Regions from separate parts of the Pseudomonas cistanchae genome, predicted to be linked through region 3. Evidence: predicted binding sites of a transcription regulator. Region 3 holds the regulator's gene; each other region holds the start of a gene.
The links. Region 3 encodes FliA, which starts transcription of late flagellar genes. Its sites were predicted from a motif close to CTAAAGTTTNNNNNNNNNNNGCCGNTAA; they were not measured.
Positions count from the first base shown of each region.

Region 1: the regulator FliA is predicted to act here: its motif matches at 2,690-2,717, upstream of ACX0MV_RS06980 (methyl-accepting chemotaxis protein).
Region 2: the regulator FliA is predicted to act here: its motif matches at 1,985-2,012, upstream of ACX0MV_RS09090 (methyl-accepting chemotaxis protein).

Region 1 covers NZ_JBTLWN010000002.1:1,717-9,018, reverse strand. Annotated here, with positions in the region: gene ACX0MV_RS06995 (ABC-F family ATPase) at 1-647, shown strand, start outside; gene ACX0MV_RS06990 (alpha/beta fold hydrolase) at 721-1,686, opposite strand; gene ACX0MV_RS06985 (undecaprenyl-diphosphate phosphatase) at 1,742-2,572, opposite strand; gene ACX0MV_RS06980 (methyl-accepting chemotaxis protein) at 2,864-4,498, shown strand; gene ACX0MV_RS06975 (hypothetical protein) at 4,514-5,119, shown strand; gene ACX0MV_RS06970 (di-heme-cytochrome C peroxidase) at 5,269-7,140, shown strand; gene ACX0MV_RS06965 (catalase family protein) at 7,188-7,302, shown strand, end outside.
Region 2 covers NZ_JBTLWN010000002.1:478,536-485,837, forward strand. Annotated here, with positions in the region: gene acnA (aconitate hydratase AcnA) at 1-1,892, shown strand, start outside; gene ACX0MV_RS09090 (methyl-accepting chemotaxis protein) at 2,041-3,606, shown strand; gene ACX0MV_RS09095 (sugar O-acetyltransferase) at 3,828-4,385, shown strand; gene ACX0MV_RS09100 (chorismate mutase) at 4,420-4,731, shown strand; gene ACX0MV_RS09105 (HD domain-containing protein) at 4,802-5,422, shown strand; gene ACX0MV_RS09110 (alpha/beta family hydrolase) at 5,433-6,113, opposite strand; gene ccoN (cytochrome-c oxidase, cbb3-type subunit I) at 6,583-7,302, shown strand, end outside.
Region 3 covers NZ_JBTLWN010000005.1:116,144-123,445, forward strand. Annotated here, with positions in the region: gene ACX0MV_RS14915 (protein-glutamate methylesterase/protein-glutamine glutaminase) at 1-749, opposite strand, end outside; gene ACX0MV_RS14920 (chemotaxis protein CheA) at 791-2,950, opposite strand; gene ACX0MV_RS14925 (protein phosphatase CheZ) at 2,961-3,749, opposite strand; gene ACX0MV_RS14930 (chemotaxis response regulator CheY) at 3,769-4,143, opposite strand; gene fliA (RNA polymerase sigma factor FliA) at 4,303-5,049, opposite strand; gene fleN (flagellar synthesis regulator FleN) at 5,046-5,876, opposite strand; gene flhF (flagellar biosynthesis GTPase FlhF) at 5,991-7,302, opposite strand, start outside.

The DNA of each region.
Region 1 (7,302 bases), on a different contig from region 3:
AGCTGCACCGCCAGGCCGTGATGGTCGAGAAAATGGCCAAGGGCTTCGACGGCAAGCCGCTGTTCAAGAACTTCAGCTTCCAGGTTGAAGCCGGCGAGCGTGTGGCCATCATCGGCCCCAACGGTATCGGCAAGACCACCCTGCTGCGCACCCTGGTCGGCGAACTGACCCCGGACGCCGGTAGCGTCAAATGGACCGACAGCGCCGAGCTGGGCTACTACGCACAGGACCACGCCCACGACTTCGAAGACGACGTGACACTGTTCGACTGGATGAGCCAGTGGACCCAGGGCGAGCAGATGGTGCGCGGCACCCTCGGGCGCATGCTGTTTTCCAACGATGAGATCCTCAAGTCTGTCAAGGTCATCTCCGGCGGTGAGCAAGGTCGCATGCTGTTTGGCAAGCTGATCGTGCAAAAGCCCAACGTGCTGGTGATGGACGAACCGACCAACCACCTGGACATGGAATCGATCGAGGCGCTCAACCTGGCGTTGGAGAACTACCCGGGCACGCTGATCTTCGTCAGCCATGACCGCGAGTTCGTCGGCTCCCTGGCCACCCGCATCATTGAGCTATCGGCCAACGGCATCACCGACTTCAGCGGTACCTACGATGATTACCTGCGCAGTCAGGGCGTGATCGTCTAAGCGCTGCACTTATGAAAACGCCCGGTTCGCAGCGATGTGAACGGGGCGTTTTCGTATGCGCTCGAGCCGTTGCTCAGGGGTAATGGCGACTCAGAAAATCCAGCAGCAGCTGATTGACCTGACCCGCCTGCTCACTCTGAATCCAGTGCCCGCACGCCTTCACCACATGCTGCTCCAGGTGTGGCACGCGCTTGGGCATTTGCTTGAGTGTGTAAGCCTCCAGCGTCCCAACCGGGTCCTGGTCGCCAAGCAGAAACAATGCCGGTTGCTCGACCTGGCGATCCGCCAGAATCTCGGTGCGCTGCCAGTTACGCTCGAAGTTCCGGTACCAGTTCAGCGCACCGTAAAAGCCACGACCACGGAAGGTGTCCAGGTAGCGGGCAAACGCTTCTTCATCGCACCAGTCAGGCAACCGGCCGGGGTCCTGCATGCCATCGAACAATCCGGCGTCAGCGGGTTTCTCCTGCAGGAAAAAGTCTCGAGGCACAGCGGCCGAGGTGTTGTGCATCATCATGCGCAGCGTCCGCGGCAGGTCGGCGTCCATTTCTGCCTCGGCGACGCCGGGCTGCTGAAAATGCAGGATGTAATGAAAGCGCCCGGCATACAGCTGACGCATGGTGGTAATGGCTGGCTGCTTGGGTCGCCCTGCAAAGGGCACGGCCATGCCGACCACGGCTTTGACCCGTTCGGGCTCAAGAAGCGCAAGGTGCCAGGCGATGGGGGCGCCCCAATCGTGACCAATGACGCAGACCTGCCGCTGACCCAGCTGATCCATCGCGCCCTGGATGTCGGCGCAGATAGTCACCACATCATAGGCCGCTGGCTCATGCGGCGCACCGCTCTGCCCATAGCCACGCATCTCCGGAATCAGTACCCGATAGCCGGCACTCACCAAAGGGCCGACCTGCTTGCGCCATGAGTACCAGCACTCGGGAAAACCATGCAGCAGCCAAAGCGGCCGACCTTCAGCAGGACCGGCGCTGTAAAGGCTGAGAGTAATACCGTTGACGTCGAGCAATTGGTGGTCGAAGCCGCTCATAGAGCCTCCTTGGGTCGAGCTTTTAAGCGACAACAGCGAGCCTGCTTGCCCCTGTTCAGCCCTGGGCCGTGCTCCAGTCGATCAGGTTCAACTGCCAGGTGGCCAGAATCAACAAACCAAAGCCGATCCGGTACCAGGCAAAAGCCGCGTAGCTGTGGTTGCCGATGAACTTGAGCAGCGCGCGCACGGCGATCATGGCGAAAATAAAGGATGTAACGAAGCCGATGGCGAACACTGGCAGATCGGCAGGCTGGAACAGATCCCGGTACTTATAGCCGGAATACACCGCTGCACCGACCATGGTCGGCATCGCCAGGAAAAACGAAAACTCGGTGGCGGCCTTGCGCGACAGCCCGAACAACAAGCCGCCGATGATGGTCGCGCCAGAACGCGAGGTTCCGGGAATCATCGCCAGGCATTGTGCGCAGCCGATCTTGAGGGCGTCGCTCCAATGCATATCGTCGACCGTCTCAACCTTCACGAGGTGGGTCCGTCGCTCGGCCCACAGCATGATGACGCCACCGACCACGAGCGCGGTCGCAACCGTGACGGCGTTGAACAGGTACGCGTGAATCAGGTCGGCGAATGCGACACCAAGGATCACGGCGGGGAAAAAGGCGATCAACAGATTGCGGGTGAAATGCTGCGCCTGCCGCTCTTTCGGCAGGCCAATCACGATTTCCAGAATTTTGCGCCGGTACTCCCAGACCACCGCAAGAATCGCTCCGAGCTGGATGATGATATTGAACGCCATCGCCCGCTCGCCGCCGAAGCCGATGAGGTCCGCGACGATAATCTGGTGTCCGGTGCTCGAAATCGGCAGAAACTCGGTGATGCCCTCCACCACGCCCAAAATAAAGGCCTGCATGGCCGCCCACAAATCCATCAAAACTCCTCTACGCGCAGCATCACCGCACGGAAAATCTAACGACTGCGCGGCGACGTACCGCATTTTTCTTTCAGCTAATACCAAGGAGCAAATCGACGGCAATGTCGAATAGCGCTCAGGTTTGCCGACTTCGGGCCGAAATGCTATCAGAGAACTAGGCTCTTTCGGCGTAACCGCGTCATTCATGCCGTCGGTAGTCGAACACAGGCGTTCACCAAGGGCCGATCCTGGCGCCGCTTGATCTACAAATAGCTTGCCCCCGAACAATAAAAACTGGGAATCGCCCCTATGAACAGCCTTCGCAACCTCGCTATCAGTCGCCGCCTGTTGCTCATTCTGGTCGTCGCCATTGTCATGCTGTTCAGTCTTGGTGCGCTGATGCTGCAGCAAATCCATGGCGATCTGTTCGCAGCCAAAGCGGAAAAGACCCAGCATGTCGTGCAAAGCGCAGCTGGCATTCTCAAGCACTACCACAGCCTTGAAACGGCGGGCATCCTAAGCCGTGACGACGCGCAGAAGCAGGCGAAAGATGCCATCCGGGGGCTGCGTTACGCCGGCCAGGAATACTTCTGGATCAACGACCTGACGCCCACGATGATCATGCACCCGACCAATCCCAAGCTCGATGGGCAGAACCTCTCCGGCTTCAAGGACCCGGACGGCAAGGCGCTGTTCAACGACATGGTGCAGATCGCCAAAGCAAAAGGCGCTGGGCAGGTTGATTATCGCTGGCCAAAACCGGGCTCCAGCGAACCGGTGCCAAAAATTTCCTATGTCGAGCTGTTCCAGCCATGGGGCTGGATCGTTGGCTCCGGCGTTTACACTGATAACGTAGACGTCGAGTTCAAGGCGCAGGCGCTGCGTGCGCTTGGCATCGGCTTCGCGATCGCATTGCTAATGGGCGTGCTAGTAACGCTGATCGCCCGCAGCATTGCTCGCCCCCTTCAAGAAGCCGTCGACGCCATGGCCAGTATCGCCAGCGGCGAAGGCGACCTCACCCGTCGCCTGGACAGCGCAGGACGCGACGAGCTGACTGCTCTTGCGGGCCATTTCAATGCCTTTACCGAGAAGCTGCGATACGTCATTCGCCAGTCGCTGGAATCCGCCGGTGCGCTGGATCAGGCGGCACGGGGACTGGGCACCGTTGCAGACGAGGCCCGGCAACACAGCCAACAACAATCCCAGCAGATGGAATTGGTCGCTACTGCCGTCAACCAGGTGACCTACGGCGTGCAAGACGTGGCGAAGAACGCCGAGCACGCATCGACCGAGGTGCGCACCGCTGAAGAGCAAGCGGCCCAGGGCCAGCAGAACATTGACGCCAGCCTGCGGCAGATCACTCAGTTGTCCGGCACCATCGATCAGGCGGTTGAGGTAATCCAGACCCTGGCCCAGGAAAGCACGCAAATCGGTAGCGTCCTCGAGGTGATTCGCTCGATTGCCGAACAAACCAACCTGCTTGCCCTCAATGCCGCCATCGAGGCCGCCCGCGCGGGCGACCAAGGGCGAGGCTTTGCAGTGGTGGCCGATGAGGTTCGTTTGCTGGCCCAGCGCACGCAGCAATCCACGGCAGAAATCCATGGCATGATCGAGCGCCTGCAGGGCAACTCGGAGGCAGCGGTGAAAGTCATCAATGAAAGCAGCCGTGCTTCACAACTGACCATCGAGCAGGCCAGCCAGGCCGGGCAAAGCCTCAGCCAGATCACCCAGTCGCTGCGCAACCTGACTGGCTTGAATGCTTCCATCGCCAGTGCCACTCTGGAGCAGTCCCACGTGGTCGAAGATATCAACCAGAATGTTACCCAGGCGGCCGGCCTGGCCCATAACAATGCCATGGCTGCCGAACAATCCAGCACGGCCGGCCAGCGGTTGGGGCAACTGGCTGAGCAACTCAACAAGCTACTCGGTCAATTTCGCGTCTAGGGAAAAGCCTGCAGCATGGAACATCAAGAAGTTGACCTCAGTAAGCCGCAAAACCAGGATCTTATTTGGGACATGGACAACATCGCTCGACGCGAACTCGCCGAGCGCTTTATCAAGCTGTTCGAAAATCGCCTCTGCGTATATTCGGAGTCGGTGCGGCAGCTCTACACCAACTACAACTTGCACTTCCCAAGCGATATGGGCCGCAAGATGGTGGTGTTGCCCAACCCCTATGCCTTCCACGACACCCTGCATGGCATAGAAATGCACGCTGTGCGCAAAACCGGACTGTGCGTATTGCCCGGCGCGGTGCTGGGTAAACCGGGCCTGTTGCTGACCACCCACATAAAAGGTGGCGGCCCCGCCCCCAAGACCATGCCGTTCAAAGCTGCGCTTGCACAGATCATCAGCAATCAGAAAAAGGCCGGAGATGTCTTTCTGCCCATCATGATGAAGGGCGATTTGCGCGAGTTCGATCAACAGATGCCTTATATCCACCTTCACCGCCTGCAGGTCAGTGCCCTTACACGACTTTCCAGCTTCGAGCGCGACGATATTCAGCAAAGCATCACCCATAAACTGCTCATGCTGTACCGCCAGGCAGACAGCCTTAACTGCTGAGTGGATATGCGTGGTTCAGGGGCTGATTAAGCGTCGATGAAAGCCAAGCGGGTTCAATCAAAGGCCACCGCCGCCAAATAATGGCAGCTTGCCATTGCGCGCTTCTATTGGCATAAAGACCAACAATAAAAAGCTACAAGGATGTTTATATGCGCGTGCTTCGCTCGGCCCTTTATGGGCTCATATTCCTCGTGGTTGCAGCTCTTGGTGTTGCCTTGTACTTCGTGGCCAACCCCAACCTGCCCACTTACCAACAACCGGAAAAACTCCATTACCTGGATCAATGGAGCTCTGAGGCGCGCGAAACGTTTTACTACACCCCCCAAGGAACTCAGGTTAAAGGGTTGCACTATGAGTGGTTCGCAGCTCTTGAAATGCCGATGAGTGCAGATAAATTTGCCGACCCTGCGTACCTGGCCCGTTTCGGCTTTCTCGTTGATCCACAACAACAGGCGTCCGCGCTCAACCCTGCCAATCTGCCTGTCGGCTTCACCCGTCACGCAGACAACGAGAGCGGCATCGAGTACCTCGACATAAGCTGCGCGGCCTGTCATACAGGACAGTTGCGCTATCAAGGTCAAGCAGTACGCATTGATGGCGGTGCAGCGCTGCATTCCCTGGCGTCCACCGTGCCGACCTTGAAAGGCGGCAGTTTCGGCCAGGCACTCGGCATGAGCATGGCATTCACGTACTACAACCCGTTCAAGTTCAAACGCTTCGCCAAAGCGGTGTTGGGTGATCAGTACGAGATAGGCCACGCCCAGCTCAGACGCGACTTCAAGGTGGTGCTGGATCGTATGCTGGGTACCGCATTCAACGATTGGCATCGCGGGCTGTACCCTACCGAAGAAGGCTTTGGCCGCACCGATGCCTTTGGTCGCATCGCCAATACGGTGTTTGGCGATGCAATAGATCAAAGCAACTACCGCGTCGCCAATGCGCCGGTGAGTTACCCGCAGATCTGGGACATCTGGAAATTTGACTGGGTCCAGTGGAATGGATCGGCCATGCAGCCCATGGCACGCAATGTTGGCGAAGCGCTCGGGGTTGGCGCGACTGTCCACCTGCTCACTGCCGATGGGAAACCTGTCGCCGAAGCGGACCGTTACGTCTCCAGCGTACGCCTGCGGGATTTGTACACGCTGGAAGAAACGCTTAAGCAGCTCAAACCGCCGAGTTGGCCGGAGGCGGTTTTTGGCAAGGTCGATATTGAACTGGCCAGCCAGGGTCGAGCGTTATTCAATGAAAACTGCGCCTATTGCCATGCGCCGAACCCGAAGCCTCTCGATAAGCGCTACGCCCCGCAGCGCGATCCCGAGTGGCAGATGCGCGTTGTACCGACCACTATCGTGGGCACGGATTCAACCACCGCAGACAATATCGCCGATCATCGCTTCGACATCAGCCGACTCGGCTGGAGCAAAAGTGAACTGAGCAATCTGGATGTACGTTTGTTCGGGTCGACGTTGGATGATGTCGATCTGCGAAATGTTTCGAGCGCGAAGGGCTTGGCTTACATCACTGCCTATGTTGAAAACCGTGCCTATCGGGATGCCGGTATTCAAGCTAATGAACGCGCGCGCATGGACGGCTTCGGCCTGCCCATCGGCGTACAGGAAAAGCGCGGATACAAAGCTCGCCCGTTGGACGGTATCTGGGCCACTCCACCATTTCTGCACAATGGCTCGGTCCCTACCTTGTTTCAGTTGCTCTCCCCTGTTTCCGAGCGACAGTCGCAATTCTGGGTTGGCAATTTTGAATTCAACCCCCGCCAAGTCGGCTTCGATACCGGACCTTTTAAAGGTGCCTTCTTATTCGACACCTCGATTACCGGTAACAGCAATCGCGGCCATGAGTTTCGTGCAGGTTGTCGCCAGGATGGCGTTATTGGCAGGGCGCTACAGCCCCATGAGCGCTGGGCGCTGGTGGAGTATCTGAAAGTATTGGGCGATGCCAAGCTAGAAGCGCAATTGGCAAATATCGAAGGGAAAGCCTGGTCTCCAGGCCCAGCGTGTCAGTAGCGCAACTCAACAGTTGGCGTAACGGACAACCACAAGGATTGCTCGACATGATCAAAAAGCTCTGGCTCTCGTTCGGCCGCTTGCTCGGCAAATTATTACTGGTGCTTCTTTTTATCGCCTTAGCAGGGTGGGCCATCGGGGCAGCCTACTACGCCTGGAAGT
Region 2 (7,302 bases), on a different contig from region 3:
TCGAATTCTACGGCGATGGCCTGGCCGCCCTGCCCCTGGCCGACCGCGCCACCATCGCCAACATGGCGCCCGAGTACGGCGCCACCTGCGGCTTCTTTCCGGTCGATGACATCACCCTGGGTTACTTGCGTTTGTCCGGCCGGCCGGAGCAGACCGTCAAACTGGTCGAGGCCTACTGCAAGGCTCAGGGGCTGTGGCGCGAGCCGGGCCAGGAGCCGGTGTTCAGCGACAGCCTGGAACTCGACATGGCCAGCGTCGAAGCCTCGCTGGCCGGGCCGAAGCGGCCGCAGGACCGGGTCGCCCTTGGCAGGGTCCGCCAGGTGTTCGACGAATTCGTCGGCCTGCGCTTGAAGCCGACCGCCAAAGAGGAAGGCCGTTTACTGAGCGAAGGCGGCGGCGGAACGGCGGTGGGCAGTGAAGAATCGAAAAACGAAATCGAGTATGAATACCAGGGCCAGACCCACCGCCTGAAAGACGGCGCGGTGGTGATTGCCGCCATCACCTCGTGCACCAACACCTCCAACCCCAGCGTCATGATGGCGGCCGGCCTGCTGGCGAAAAAGGCGGTCGAGAAAGGCCTGCAGCGCAAGCCCTGGGTGAAGAGTTCCCTCGCGCCCGGTTCCAAGGTCGTGACCGAGTACTTCAAGGCCGCGGACCTGACTCAGTACCTCGACGCGCTTGGCTTCGACCTGGTCGGCTATGGCTGCACAACCTGCATCGGCAACTCGGGACCCTTGCTGGAACCGATCGAACAGGCGATCCAGAAGAACGACCTGACCGTCGCCTCGGTGCTATCCGGCAATCGCAACTTCGAGGGCCGCGTGCACCCGCTGGTGCGGACCAACTGGCTGGCATCGCCGCCGCTGGTGGTGGCCTATGCCCTGGCCGGCACCATGCAGATCGATATCACTCGCGACCCCCTGGGCCAGGACACTCACGGCCAGCCGGTGTACCTCAGGGACATCTGGCCAAGCCAGGAAGAAATCGCCAAAGCGGTGGAACAGGTCAGTACCTCGATGTTCCGCCGGGAATATGCCGAGGTGTTCACCGGCGACGAACAGTGGCAAGCCATTCAGATACCGCAGGCGGATACCTATGCCTGGCAGGCTGACTCGACCTACATCCAACATCCGCCGTTCTTTGAGGGCATCGCCGAAGCGCCGCCCCATATTGGCGATATCCATCAGGCCCATATCCTGGCGTTACTGGGCGATTCGGTGACCACCGACCACATTTCCCCGGCCGGCAATATCAAAGCCGACAGTCCCGCCGGCCGTTACCTGCGCGAGCAAGGCGTCGAGCCGCTGGACTTCAACTCCTACGGCTCCCGGCGCGGCAATCACGAGGTGATGATGCGCGGCACCTTCGCCAATATCCGCATTCGCAACGAGATGCTCGGCGGTGAGGAAGGCGGCAATACGGTGCACATCCCCAGCGGCGAGAAGCTCTCTATCTACGACGCGGCCATGCGCTATCAGGCCGAGGGCACGCCACTGGTGGTGATTGCCGGCAAGGAATATGGCACTGGTTCGTCCCGCGACTGGGCGGCCAAGGGCACCAACCTGCTGGGCGTCAAAGCGGTGATCGCGGAAAGCTTCGAGCGAATTCATCGCTCCAATCTGGTTGGCATGGGTGTACTGCCGCTGCAGTTCAAGGCCGGACAAAGTCGCAAGACCCTCAAGCTGACAGGCCAGGAGAAACTGCGCATCTGCGGGCTGGACGGCGTCGAACTGCACCCGTTGATGAACCTGACGGTAGAAATCGGCGCAGAAAATCAGGCTGTCGAACGGTTCGAGGTGCTGTGCCGCATCGACACGCTCAATGAAGTCGAATACTTCAAGGCAGGCGGCATTCTTCACTACGTGCTACGCCAGTTGCTGGCTGCCAGCTAAGCTGAACGCGGGCAGGCCCGTCTTAGAGCCTGCCCTTTGGCCAGCGAAACCCACAGCCCTGAAAAAAAACCAAGGATTGGCGATGTTCAGCACTCAATTTCGGATCAGACCGGCCGATTAGCTGTCATCGATCACAGGAACATGTCCTATGCGCAATAACCAGCCCGTTACCCAGCGTGAACGTACCTTCCCCGCTCAGCAGCGTCTTATCTCCACGACCGACCTGAAAGGCCAGATCAGCTACTGCAACGAAGGCTTTATCGCCATCAGTGGCTTTACCCGCGAAGAGCTGATCGGCTCACCACACAATCTGGTACGCCACCCCGACGTTCCTTCTGCCGTGTTCGAACACATGTGGACGACCCTGAAAAAAGGTCGGCCGTGGATGGGCATCGTCAAGAATCGCGCGAAGAACGGTGACCACTATTGGGTCAACGCCTACGTCACCCCAGTGCTCAACAACGGCCAGGTCATGGGCTACGAATCGGTGAGGGTCAAACCGACCGCCGAGCAGATCGCCCGCGCCGAAGCGCTGTACAAGCGCATCAATTCGGGTAGCGCGGCCATCCCCAGCAGCCAGCGCTGGGTGCCGGCATTGCTGGGTTGGCTGCCGTTCATTCTGGTCAGCCAGGTCGGCTTTCTGGTTGGCGCCTGGCTCGATAGCCACTGGGGCTTCCTGCTTGCAGCGGTGCTGTCGATTCCCCTCGGGCTCGCCGGTCTGGCCTGGCAGAACCGCGGTATCAAGCGTTTGTTACAACTGGCCGAACAAGCGACCTCCGACCCGTTGATTGCGCAGATGTACACCGATAGCAGTGGCGAGCAGGCCCGCTTGGAAATGGCCATGCTCAGCCAGGATGCCCGTCTGAAAACCTACCTGACGCGCTTGCAGGACACCGCAGAAAACCTCTCCAAGCAGGCTAAGCAGGCCGACAACTTGGCCCAGAGCAGTTCCGCTGGCCTGGACCGTCAGCGTCAGGAAACCGAACAGGTCGCCACCGCCGTCAACGAAATGGCCGCTACCACTCTGGAAGTAGCGAGCAATGTGGCCCGCACCGCCATCGCAACCCAGGAAGCCAACCGGCTGACCAGTCAGGGCCGCGCGATTGCCGCCGAAACCCGCGAAGCGATTCAGCGGCTGTCGCTGTCGGTCGGCGATACCGGGGAAACCGTCAATCGCCTGGCCCAGGACAGCAATGAAATTGGCGGCGTGGTGGATGTGATCAAAGGCATCGCCGATCAGACCAACCTGCTCGCCCTCAACGCTGCCATCGAGGCCGCGCGGGCCGGTGAAATGGGCCGCGGCTTTGCCGTGGTGGCCGACGAAGTACGCTCGCTGGCGCAGCGCACGGCGGAATCCACCGGGCAGATACACCAATTGATCGCCAAGCTGCAACGCACTGCAGAAGAAGCAGTGATGGCTATGGAGATCGGCCGCAGGCAGGCCGACGAAGGGGTTGAACACGTGCAGCAGGCAGACCAGGCGCTGGTCGGCATCAGCGATGCAGTGGCCAATATCTCCGACATGGCCAACCAGATCGCCGCAGCCGCCGAGGAACAAAGCGCGGTGGCCGACGAGATCAACCGCAACATCACCAACATCGCCGAATTGGCCGAGAAGACGTCGGGCGAGGCCCATAGCACCGCGGAACTGAGCAAGGAGCTGACCGCCACCGCGCAAGGCCAGTATTCGCTGGTCGAACGCTTCAACCGCTAACCTGCCCCCCTCGAAAAGGCGCTCCGCCATAGGAGCGCTTTTTTTGCACAAAATTTGTCCCTGCGCCATTTGGCTAAGCAGTCGGTACTGCGCATCCGCCGTGCACTGCGCTGCCCCTGAACGGCACTTTCGCGCCCTGCCAGCATCAGAGCCTAACCCCGCCACGGCTTGGCCCGTTATCGACCGAGCAGGCACTCAAACAGCGCATAAGGGTTGCTCGAATGGATAGCGAAAAACACAAGATGCTCAGCGGTGCAGGCTACAACGCCAACGATCCGCAACTGGTTGCCGAGCGGAACACCGCCCGCCGGCTGTGCCAGCAACTCAACAGTCTCGCCGCAGACGCACCTGCGAGTGAACGAGCGGCGCTGGTCAGCACCCTGATTGGCGCACCGACCAATGCCTACCTGACGCCGCCGTTTTTCTGCGACTACGGCTACAACATCAAGCTGGGGGAACACGTTTACTTCAACTTCAACTGCGTGGTGCTCGACGTCGCGCCGGTGTCGATAGGCAACAACACGCTTTTTGGGCCGGCCGTACAGATCTACACCGCGTCGCACCCCATGAGCGCAGAGGAGCGACGCACGGGCGTGGAGTTCGGCAAGCCCATCGCCATCGGCGCAGACGTCTGGGTCGGAGGTGGGTCGATCATCTGCCCTGGCGTCTCGATTGGCGACGGCAGCGTGATCGGCGCCGGCAGCGTCGTCACCCGCGACTTACCCGCCGGCGTATTCGCCGCGGGCAACCCTTGCCGGGTGATTCGCCAGTTGGCATAAACATTTATCTAGGGACGAAACGGAGCAGTTGATTATGAACCCCCTCACGCAGTGCACCTCGATCGAAGACGTGCGCGCGAACATCGATACCATCGACCGGCAGATTGTCGGCTTGCTCGCCGAACGTGGGCGCTTCGTCAGTCAGGCCGCCGCATTCAAGAAAAACGCCGATGAGGTTAGAGCACCGCAGCGGGTCGAACAGGTGATCGCCAAGGTAAAGCAGCTGGCGCATGAGACTGGCGCCAACCCGGCGGTCACCGAGCAGGTCTACCGGGCGATGGTTGCCGCGTTTATCGAAGCTGAACTGGCCGAACATCGCCAACTCGGTGCCACCCCGCTGCGCTGACCTGCGACCCCATGCACAGTGCATTTCTATAAATAGTGCTTCCTTATAAACAGCAGCTGACGAGTTGAACATGACGACCAATGCGATGGATACCTCATGGGCAAGGTGCTGGCGCGCACTGGGCGCAGAAGGCGACGGCACAGCCGTGCAGCAACAGTTGCTGGCGGCCTACGCGCAGCCTCAGCGCCACTACCACACGCTGCAACACCTTGAGGAATGCCTGACGCTGCTGGCGGGCAACCTGGGCCTGGCCGTCGCGCCTGGCGAACTTGAGATCGCGCTGTGGTTCCATGACGCGGTCTACCAGGTCAGAGCTCACGACAACGAGCAGAAAAGTGCCGATTGGGCTGCCACGGCCTTAACCGCCGCGGGCGTGGTGCAGGCGCGGGTGGACAATGTCGTGCACCTAATTATGGCGACCTGCCACGCGGCGCCGGCGCAGGACGCGGATCAGCAATTGCTGGTCGACATTGACCTGGCGATTCTTGGCAGCCCGAGGGCGCGCTTTCTCCAATACGAGGCGCAGATCAGAGCCGAATACAGCTGGGTACCCGGCTTCATCTTCCGCCGCAAGCGCCGCGAAGTGCTCGGCGCGTTCATGGCGCGCGAGCGGATCTACCAGACGCCCGCGCTGTATCTCCAGTTCGAGCAGCAGGCTCGTCTCAATCTGGCATTGGCGCTTGAGGGCTGAGGTATCGCCACTACCGGCTTGGCCTCGCTAAAAAAGCCGCCACCGCATCCGCCGCGCCCTGCAGATGCTGCTCATGACTAAAGCCTAAGCTTTTCAACGGCCTCAGGTCGTGATCCGCCGCCACCAGCCAATGCATGGCAATCGTTTCCGCCAGCTGATAACCCGACACCGCAGCCCTGTCGCCCATGGCGTCCCGTTCGCCCTGAACGATCAGGCAGCGCGTAGCCAGGTCGGCCAGGTGGGCCACCCTGGGCTTGTCTGCCTTGCCGATGGCGTGGAACGGGTAGCCCAGGCACACCAGCGCATCGGCACCCAGTTCGTCGGCAAGCATGCTGGCCATCCGCCCGCCCATCGACTTGCCACCAATTGCCAGCGGCCCCGCTATGTGTTGGCGCACCTGCATATAGATGTCACGCCACTGCTCCAGCAATCGAGCCTGGGGATTGGGCGGACGCTTCTTTCCATCCAGGCGTCTGGCTGCCATATAGGCGAACTCGAAGCGCAGCACCGAGACGCCACGCTGCGCCAGCAACTGCGCCATTCGTTCCATGAATTCACTGTCCATCGGCGCCCCGGCACCATGGGCCAGAATCAGGGTGGCAGTGCATTCGCCCACCGCCTGGTCCCATAACCAGCCGCCAGCCTTCAGCTGATTCAGCCATTGCTGCCGATCGTGCAACCCGTCACCCATGCTCGCCTCACTCCAGAAGTCGATCGGGTCGCGCGAACTGGCCGCGCATCCCGCTGATACCGAATGATCGCCCATAACCCGGCCGGTGCCCATCAACGTGCTCCGAGCGCATCGACGCGCGCGCCTTTGCCAGCGACGGGGAACTGCCGTCCACCCCAATCGGGCTGGGTTTTCGTCTGCGACCCAAGGTCGCACCCAGCCCAGCGGTAGGGTTTTTGCGGGTGCAGTTGCGCTACTCTTGCCAGCAGTCGCCACGTGCAATAACTCCAAGGCGATTCCTATCTTCGCGCTGCGCATAGAAGCGCTTTTAGGCTGTCGATAACCGGCTCGAACGCATGGCGGAGCAGGGATCGAAAGCTGTTTAAAACCTGGACTGGGCCGGCCGGCGTCGTTGCAATGGCTACCTGCTTTCTCCATACTTGCCGCCGAATTTTGTCCCCTAGAAACTCCATTAACCGTGGAACCCAGCATGAGCTCAGCAATTCAGACTGCTTATAACTACAAGGTGGTCCGCCAGTTCGCCGTGATGACGGTGATTTGGGGGGTCATAGGTATGGGACTCGGTGTGTTCATCGCCGCACAACTGGTGTGGCCGGAACTCAACCTTGGCATGGAATGGACAAGCTTCGGCCGTCTGCGCCCCTTGCACACCAACGCGGTGATCTTCGCCTTCGGCGGCTGCGCCCTTTTCGCTACCTCGTACTACGTGGTTCAGCGCACCAGCCAGGCGCGCCTGATCTCCGACGGGTTGGCGGCCTTTACCTTCTGGGGTTGGCAAGCCGTGATCGTCGCGGCGGTCATCACCCTGCCTCTGGGTTACACCAGCACCAAGGAATACGCGGAGCTGGAATGGCCGATCGATATCCTGCTGGGCCTGGTCTGGGCTGCTTACGTCGTGGTGTTCTTCGGTACCATCGTCAAGCGCAAGGTCAAGCACATCTATGTCGGTAACTGGTTCTACGGTGCCTTCATCCTTGTCACCCTGATGCTGCACGTGGTCAACAGTGCCGCCGTGCCGGTGAGCCTGTTCAAGTCCTACTCGGCCTATGCCGGCGCGACTGACGCGATGATCCAGTGGTGGTACGGCCACAACGCCGTGGGTTTCTTCCTGACCACCGGCTTCCTCGGCATGATGTATTACTTCGTACCGAAGCAGGCCGAGCGCCCGATCTACTCCTATCGCCTGTCC
Region 3 (7,302 bases):
CGCAGCAGGTCCCCATCCGCCGCTTCCTTGACGCTGATCTGGCACAGCTTGTCGAGACGCTCGGCAAACGCTTTGGTAAAGGCCGCCGGCATATGCTGAATCAGCACCAGCGGCGCCGGGAAGGACGCGGGCAGCTGGGTCAGCACACGCTGTAGCGCCACCGGGCCGCCGGTCGACGTACCGATCGCCACCAGTTTGTAGGCCTTGCGCTTAGGCGGTGTGAAACTTGGCGACGCACTGGGAGCTGCAGCGGGCGCTGATGCCACCGGCCGCGGCGCTGCAGTGCGCGGCATCGCCGGCCTGGACAACCCAGCGGGAGCGGCTGGCGGCGCCGCGACGATACTGTGGCGATTGGTGCGCGCTATGGTGTGCACCTTCTCGCAGAGCATCTGCTTCACCTTTTCCGGGTTGCGCGAGATGTCCTCGAAATTCTTCGGCAGGAAATCAACCGCACCGGCATCCAGCGCGTCGAGCGTCACCCGAGCGCCTTCATGGGTCAGCGAGGAAAACATCAATACCGGGGTGGGACAGCGCTGCATGATGTTTCGTACAGCGGTGATGCCGTCCATCATCGGCATCTCGTAATCCATGGTGATCACATCCGGCTTCAGCGCCAGCGCCTGATCAATGGCTTCACGTCCATTGGTGGCCGTGCCGACCACTTTGATATTCGGATCGGTAGCAAGAATTTCCGAGACACGCCGGCGAAAGAAGCCGGAGTCGTCCACTACCAACACCTTAACAACCATAAACACTCCCAAGTAGCCGGGTTCTGCCCGGCTACTAACAATCACATCCGCCGTGCGTAACGCTTAAGCATGCTGGGCACATCAAGGATCAGGGCAATCCGCCCATCCCCGGTAATGGTGGCGCCCGACATGCCGGGAGTACCTTGCAGCATTTTCCCCAGCGGCTTGATCACGACCTCTTCCTGACCGACCAACTGATCGACGACAAAGCCGATACGCTGGCTGCCCACCGTGAGAATCACCACGTGACCCTCGCCCTGCTCCACATGAGCCGCTTTGCTGACCAGCCAGCGCTTGAGGTAGAACAGCGGCAGGGCCTTGTCCCGCACGATCACCACTTCCTGGCCGTCGACCACATTGGTACGGGAAAGATCGAGGTGGAAGATTTCGTTCACGTTGACCAGAGGGAACGCGAACGCCTGATCGCCCAGCATGACCATCAAGGTCGGCATGATCGCCAGCGTCAGCGGTACCTTGATGATGATCTTCGAGCCCTGGCCCTTGACCGAGAACACGTTGACGGTGCCGTTGAGCTGGGAAATCTTGGTTTTCACCACGTCCATGCCCACGCCGCGGCCGGACACATCGGAAATCTCGGTTTTGGTCGAAAACCCCGGCGCGAAAATCAGGTTGTAGCATTCGAATTCGTTCAGTCGATCGGCAGCGTCCTTGTCCAGCAGGCCTTTTTCCACGGCCTTGGCCCGCAGCTGATCGGCATCCATGCCTTTGCCGTCATCGGATATCGACAGCAGAATATGGTCACCTTCCTGTTCCGCTGACAGCACCACCTTGCCGCCGCGCTGCTTGCCCGCCGCTTCGCGCTCTTCAGGGGTCTCGATGCCATGGTCGACCGCGTTGCGCACCAGGTGCACCAGCGGATCGGCCAGCGCCTCGACCAGGTTCTTGTCGAGATCGGTCTCTTCCCCGACCAGCTCCAGATTGATCTCTTTCTTCAGGCTGCGCGCCAGATCGCGAACCAGGCGGGGAAAACGCCCGAAGACTTTCTTGATGGGCTGCATGCGCGTTTTCATGACGGCCGTCTGCAGATCGGCAGTAACTACGTCCAGGTTGGAGACTGCCTTGGACATGGCTTCGTCGCCGCTATTGGAACCCAGACGCACCAGGCGGTTACGCACCAATACCAGTTCGCCGACCATGTTCATGATCTCGTCCAGGCGCGCGGTATCCACTCGTACAGTGGTTTCGGCCTCGCTAGGCGGTGGTGCTTTTTCCGCTGCAGCCGCAGGCGCCGGGCTTGCGGCAGCTGGCTTGGCCACTTCCTTCGCAGCGGGTTTGGCTACAGGTTTTGCAGCTGGCTTGGCGGGCTCGACTGCAGCAGCGGCCGGCGCTTGGATCGCCGCAGGCTCGACGAACTTGCCTTTGCCATGCAGTTGGTCAAGCAGCGCTTCGAATTCGTCATCGGTGATTTCATCGCCAGCGCGGGGCGCACTTGGCTCAGCCGCCGCTGGCGCAGCCGGTTCAGGCGCCGAGAACTGGCCTTTGCCGTGCAACTGATCCAGCAGAGACTCGAATTCGTCATCGGTAATTTCGTTGCTTGCACTGGCAGCGGGAGCCGCAGGCGTAGCCGCCTGTGCAGGTGCTTCGGCGGCAAACTGGCCCTTGCCGTGCAACTGATCCAGCAACGACTCGAACTCGTCGTCGGTGATTTCATCAGACGCGGCGGCTGCAGCCGGGGCAGCGCTGCGCTCTTCGTCCATCGCATCGAGCAACTGGTCGAATTCGCTGTCGGTGATATCTGCTGCGGGAGGGGCGACGTTCGTCTCGACCACAGGAGCTACCGGTTCAGCACCGGCAGGCTCGGCCAGACGGGCAAGTGCGGCCAGCAGTTCAGGAGTCGCGGGAGTCGGCTCGACCCGCTCACGTACCTGCGAGAACATTCCGTTGACCGCGTCCAGCGCTTCCAACACAACGTCCATAAGCTCGGAATCGACGCGCCGCTCACCCTTGCGCAGGATGTCGAACACGTTTTCGGCGATATGACAGCACTCCACCAGCTCATTGAGCTGAAGGAATCCGGCACCACCCTTGACGGTATGGAAGCCGCGAAAAATCGCATTTAGCAGATTCATATCGTCCGGGCGGCTTTCTAGCTCGACCAACTGCTCGGACAATAATTCGAGAATCTCGCCGGCCTCTACCAGGAAATCCTGAAGGATTTCTTCATCGGCGCCGAAGCTCATAGACGTGCTCCTAAAATCCTAGGCTGGAAAGCAGATCGTCGACGTCATCCTGATTAGAAGCGACGTCTTCACGCTTATCGGCATGAATCTGCGGACCTTCACCATGGGAAGGCTGTTTTTTTTGTTCTTGTTCGGCACGTAACTCGACATGGTTGTGTTGAACCCCGGCCAAGCGGTCGACCTGGCTGGCCATCAACACCAGTTTCAGCAGGTTGCTTTCAACCTCGGTAACCAGCTGCGTGACCCGCTTGATCACCTGGCCGGTGAGGTCCTGAAAATCCTGGGCTAGCAGAATATCGTTCAGGTGACCTGACAGGGCTCCGCTGCTGCGTTCACTCAAGGCAAGAAAATGCTCGATGCGCTTGGCCAGCTCACGGAAGCCATCGGCGCTCAGCTCGCGTCGCATGAAACGGCCCCACTCCGCGCTCAAGGCCTGAGCCTCGTCGCCGATGCCATTGACTAGCGGTGCACTCTGCTCGACCAGATCCATGGTCCGATTGGCCGCTTTCTCGGTCATCGTCACCACGTAGTTCAGGCGCTCGGTCGCGTCGGTTATTTGCGACACTTCAGTGGCATGAGGTACCCGTGGATCAATCTGAAAATTGACAATGGCGTTATGTAATTCGCGGGTCAGCTTGCCCACTTCAACGTACAAGCCATGATCGCGGGTCTTGTTGAGTTCGTTAATAACCTGAACCGCTTCGCCAAAGTTGCCTTGTTCAAGGCTATCAACCAGCTGGCGAGCGTTGTGTTTCAAGGACGACTCGAAGTCGTCCAGGGGATGATCATCATGTTCCATAAAACCCTCGCGGCAGACATCAGCCGTTAACCCGCTCAAAGATTTTCTCAATCTTTTCCTTCAGCACTTGGGCCGTGAAGGGCTTGACCACGTAGCCATTAACCCCCGCTTGAGCAGCTTCGATAATTTGGTCGCGCTTGGCTTCCGCGGTCACCATCAACACCGGCAACTGCTTCAGGCGCTCATCCGCCCGTACCGCGCGCAGCAGATCGATACCGGTCATGCCGGGCATGTTCCAGTCGGTCACCAGAAAATCAAAACCGCCGCTTTGTAACATCGGCAGTGCCGTGGTGCCGTCATCGGCTTCCGCGGTGTTGGTGAACCCCAGATCACGCAAAAGGTTCTTGATGATCCGTCGCATCGTCGAAAAATCGTCAACGATGAGGATTTTCATATTTTTGTCCAAGTCGACCTCCGTACCGTCCCGAACGTAACCAGCACCTGGCTACGCCTTTTAATCATGAAACCGGCCTGGCGGGCCGTTGCAAAAAATCTGTATGGCTAAATCGACAAGCCAATATCTACCAGCCCGCTCTGCAACGACCGCTGCTTTCTAGTTCGCGCGCCACTCACCCAGGCGTGCACGCAACCGCGCGGCGCACTGGCTATGCAACTGGCTGACACGCGATTCGCTAACCCCAAGTACTTCACCAATTTCTTTCAAATTCAGTTCTTCGTCGTAATACAGCGCCAGCACCAGGCGCTCGCGCTCTGGCAGGTTGGCAATCGCATCGGCCAGGGCCGTTTGAAAGCGTTCGTCTTCCAGATCGCGAGAAGGTTCGGTGTAGGCGGAGCTGGCATCTTCACGCAACCCGTTGTGCTCGCCGTCCTGCAGAAGGTCGTCGAAACTGAACAAACGGCTGCCTAAAGTGTCCCCCAGAATGCCGTAGTAATCCTCGAGACTCAATTGAAGTTCGGCCGCAACCTCTTGATCTTTAGCGTCGCGGCCCGTTCTGGCCTCAATTTTTCGGATGGCGTCGCTGACCATGCGGCTGTTGCGATGCACCGAACGCGGGGCCCAGTCGCCTTTGCGAACTTCGTCGAGCATCGAGCCACGTATGCGAATGCCGGCAAAAGTCTCGAAACTCGCGCCCTTGCCGCCGTCGTATTTTTTTGACGCTTCGAGCAGGCCGATCATGCCGGCCTGAATCAGATCATCAACCTGCACACTCGCCGGCAAGCGCGCCAGCAGGTGATAGGCGATGCGTTTTACCAGAGGCGCGTAGCGCTCGATCAGTTGATGCTGGGAATCCTGTGCTTGCGCTTTGCTGTACATAAGGAGTCCAGTAGCTGCTGTCATGTGGCCGAATCCGCAATCGGTTGGCGTACCAAGCGTTCGACGAAAAACTCCAAATGACCGCGTGGGTTGGCCGGCAGCGGCCAGGCATCGACTTTCTGCGCGATCGCCTTGAATGCCAATGCGCATTTGGAGCGCGGAAATGCTTCGTAAACCGCACGCTGTTTCTGTACGGCCTTGCGTACCGATTCGTCGTACGGCACGGCACCTACGTATTGGAGGGCCACGTCGAGAAAACGATCAGTAACTTTAGTCAGCTTAGCAAAGAGATTGCGTCCTTCCTGGGGACTGTGGGCCATATTGGCCAGAACCCGAAAACGGCTCATGCCATGGTCACGATTGAGCAGTTTGATCAGCGCATAGGCGTCGGTGATCGAGGTCGGTTCATCGCAGACAACCACCAGCACTTCCTGAGCCGCGCGCACGAAGCTCACCACCGAGTCGCCGATACCGGCTGCGGTGTCGATGATCAACACGTCGAGATTGTCGCTGATGTCGCTGAACGCCTGGATCAGCCCGGCATGCTGCATATGGGTCAGTTGCACCATGCTCTGGGTGCCCGAGGCTGCCGGCACGATCCGAATACCGCCCGGGCCCTGCAGCAGCACATCGCGCAGCTCGCATTCGCCACTGATGACATCTTCCAAGGTGCGCTTGGCGGTCAAGCCGAGCAGCACGTCGACGTTGGCCAGACCCAGGTCAGCATCCATCAGCATCACTCGCCGCCCCAGATCGGCTAGAGCAAGGGACAGATTCACCGACACATTGGTCTTGCCGACGCCACCCTTGCCGCCGGTCACCGCGATCACCTGTACGGGATGCTTACCCATGTTATCTACACACCTTGTCTATCTTCGACTGAAGCCATGTGGCTGCTTGCGCTGCAACGAACCACGACACGAACATACTATGCCTGATCTCAACGACCACGGCTGCGCTAGCAATCAACCTGCACGACGCGCTGGCTGCTGGTAGAGCCCGGCAAACACCTCGGCCATTGCATCTTCGCTTGGCGCCTCGTCGGATTGCAGGCCAACTGCGCGGCTCACCAACTGGTGGCTGCGCGGCACTTGCAGATCATCCGGAATACGCGGGCCATCCGTCACGTAGGCTACCGGCAGGCGCTGGCCAATGGCCAGACTTAAAACTTCACCGAGGCTGGTGGCCTCGTCCAGCTTGGTCAGAATGCAGCCGGCCAGGCCGCAATGCTTATAACTATGGTAGGCCGCTTTAAGTACCTGGCTCTGGCTAGTTGCCGCCAATACTAGGTAATTCTTCACTTTTAGGCTGCGCGAGGCGAGGCTTTCCAGTTGCATGCGCAGTGCTGGATCATTGCCCGGCAAACCTGCGGTATCGAGCAGCACTACGCGCTTGCGTGCCAAGGGGGCGAGTGCCTGGGTCAGCGATTGCGAGGCGTCGACCTGGGTCACCGATACATTGAGAATACGGCCCAGGGTTTTCAGTTGCTCCTGGGCACCGATGCGGTAGCTGTCCATGCTGACCAGCGCGACGTTCTGAGCGCCGTACTTGAGTACGTAGCGCGCCGCCAGTTTCGCCAGAGTCGTGGTCTTACCCATACCCGCAGGGCCAACCAGGGCAATCAAGCCACCCTCTTCCAGCGGTTCCTGTTTCGGCGTCTGAATCGCGTGGGCAAGATGTGCCAGCAGCATGCGCCAGGCCTGACGAGGCTCGGCGACCTTGTTGACCCGCTCAAGCAGTGCACGCGACAGATCGGCCGACAACCCCATGCGCTGCAAGCGACGCCACAGATTGGCCTGCTGCGGCCGCTGGGTTTGCATCTGGCCCCAGGCGATGGAGCCCAGCTGCACTTCGATCAATTCACGCAGGCCATGCAATTCGAAGCGCATGGCTTCGAGCGCTTGCTGATTCGCCGGAGCGGGCGCTGCAGCAGCGGCTGCAGCCTGAGATTTTTTCAGGACCGCGGCCAGGCTGTCAGCGGGCACGTCAGGCTTTGCGCCAATAAGCTGGCGATCCTTGGTGCTATCACTGTTCTCGCGTGTTGCCAGTTCTGCCTGGGCCGACGCGATACGCGCCTGGGTCTTGCGCAATTCGGCTTCTAGCACCGGGTTCGCTTGGCGGGCAGGCGCAGCGGGGATCTGGTAATCCAGCGCGGCGGTCAATTCAACACCGCCCGCTACCCGGCGATTGGCAATGATCGAGGCGTCAGCGCCTAACTCATCACGCACCAGTTTCATGGCTTGACGCATATCGGCGGCGAAAAAGCGTTTGACCTGC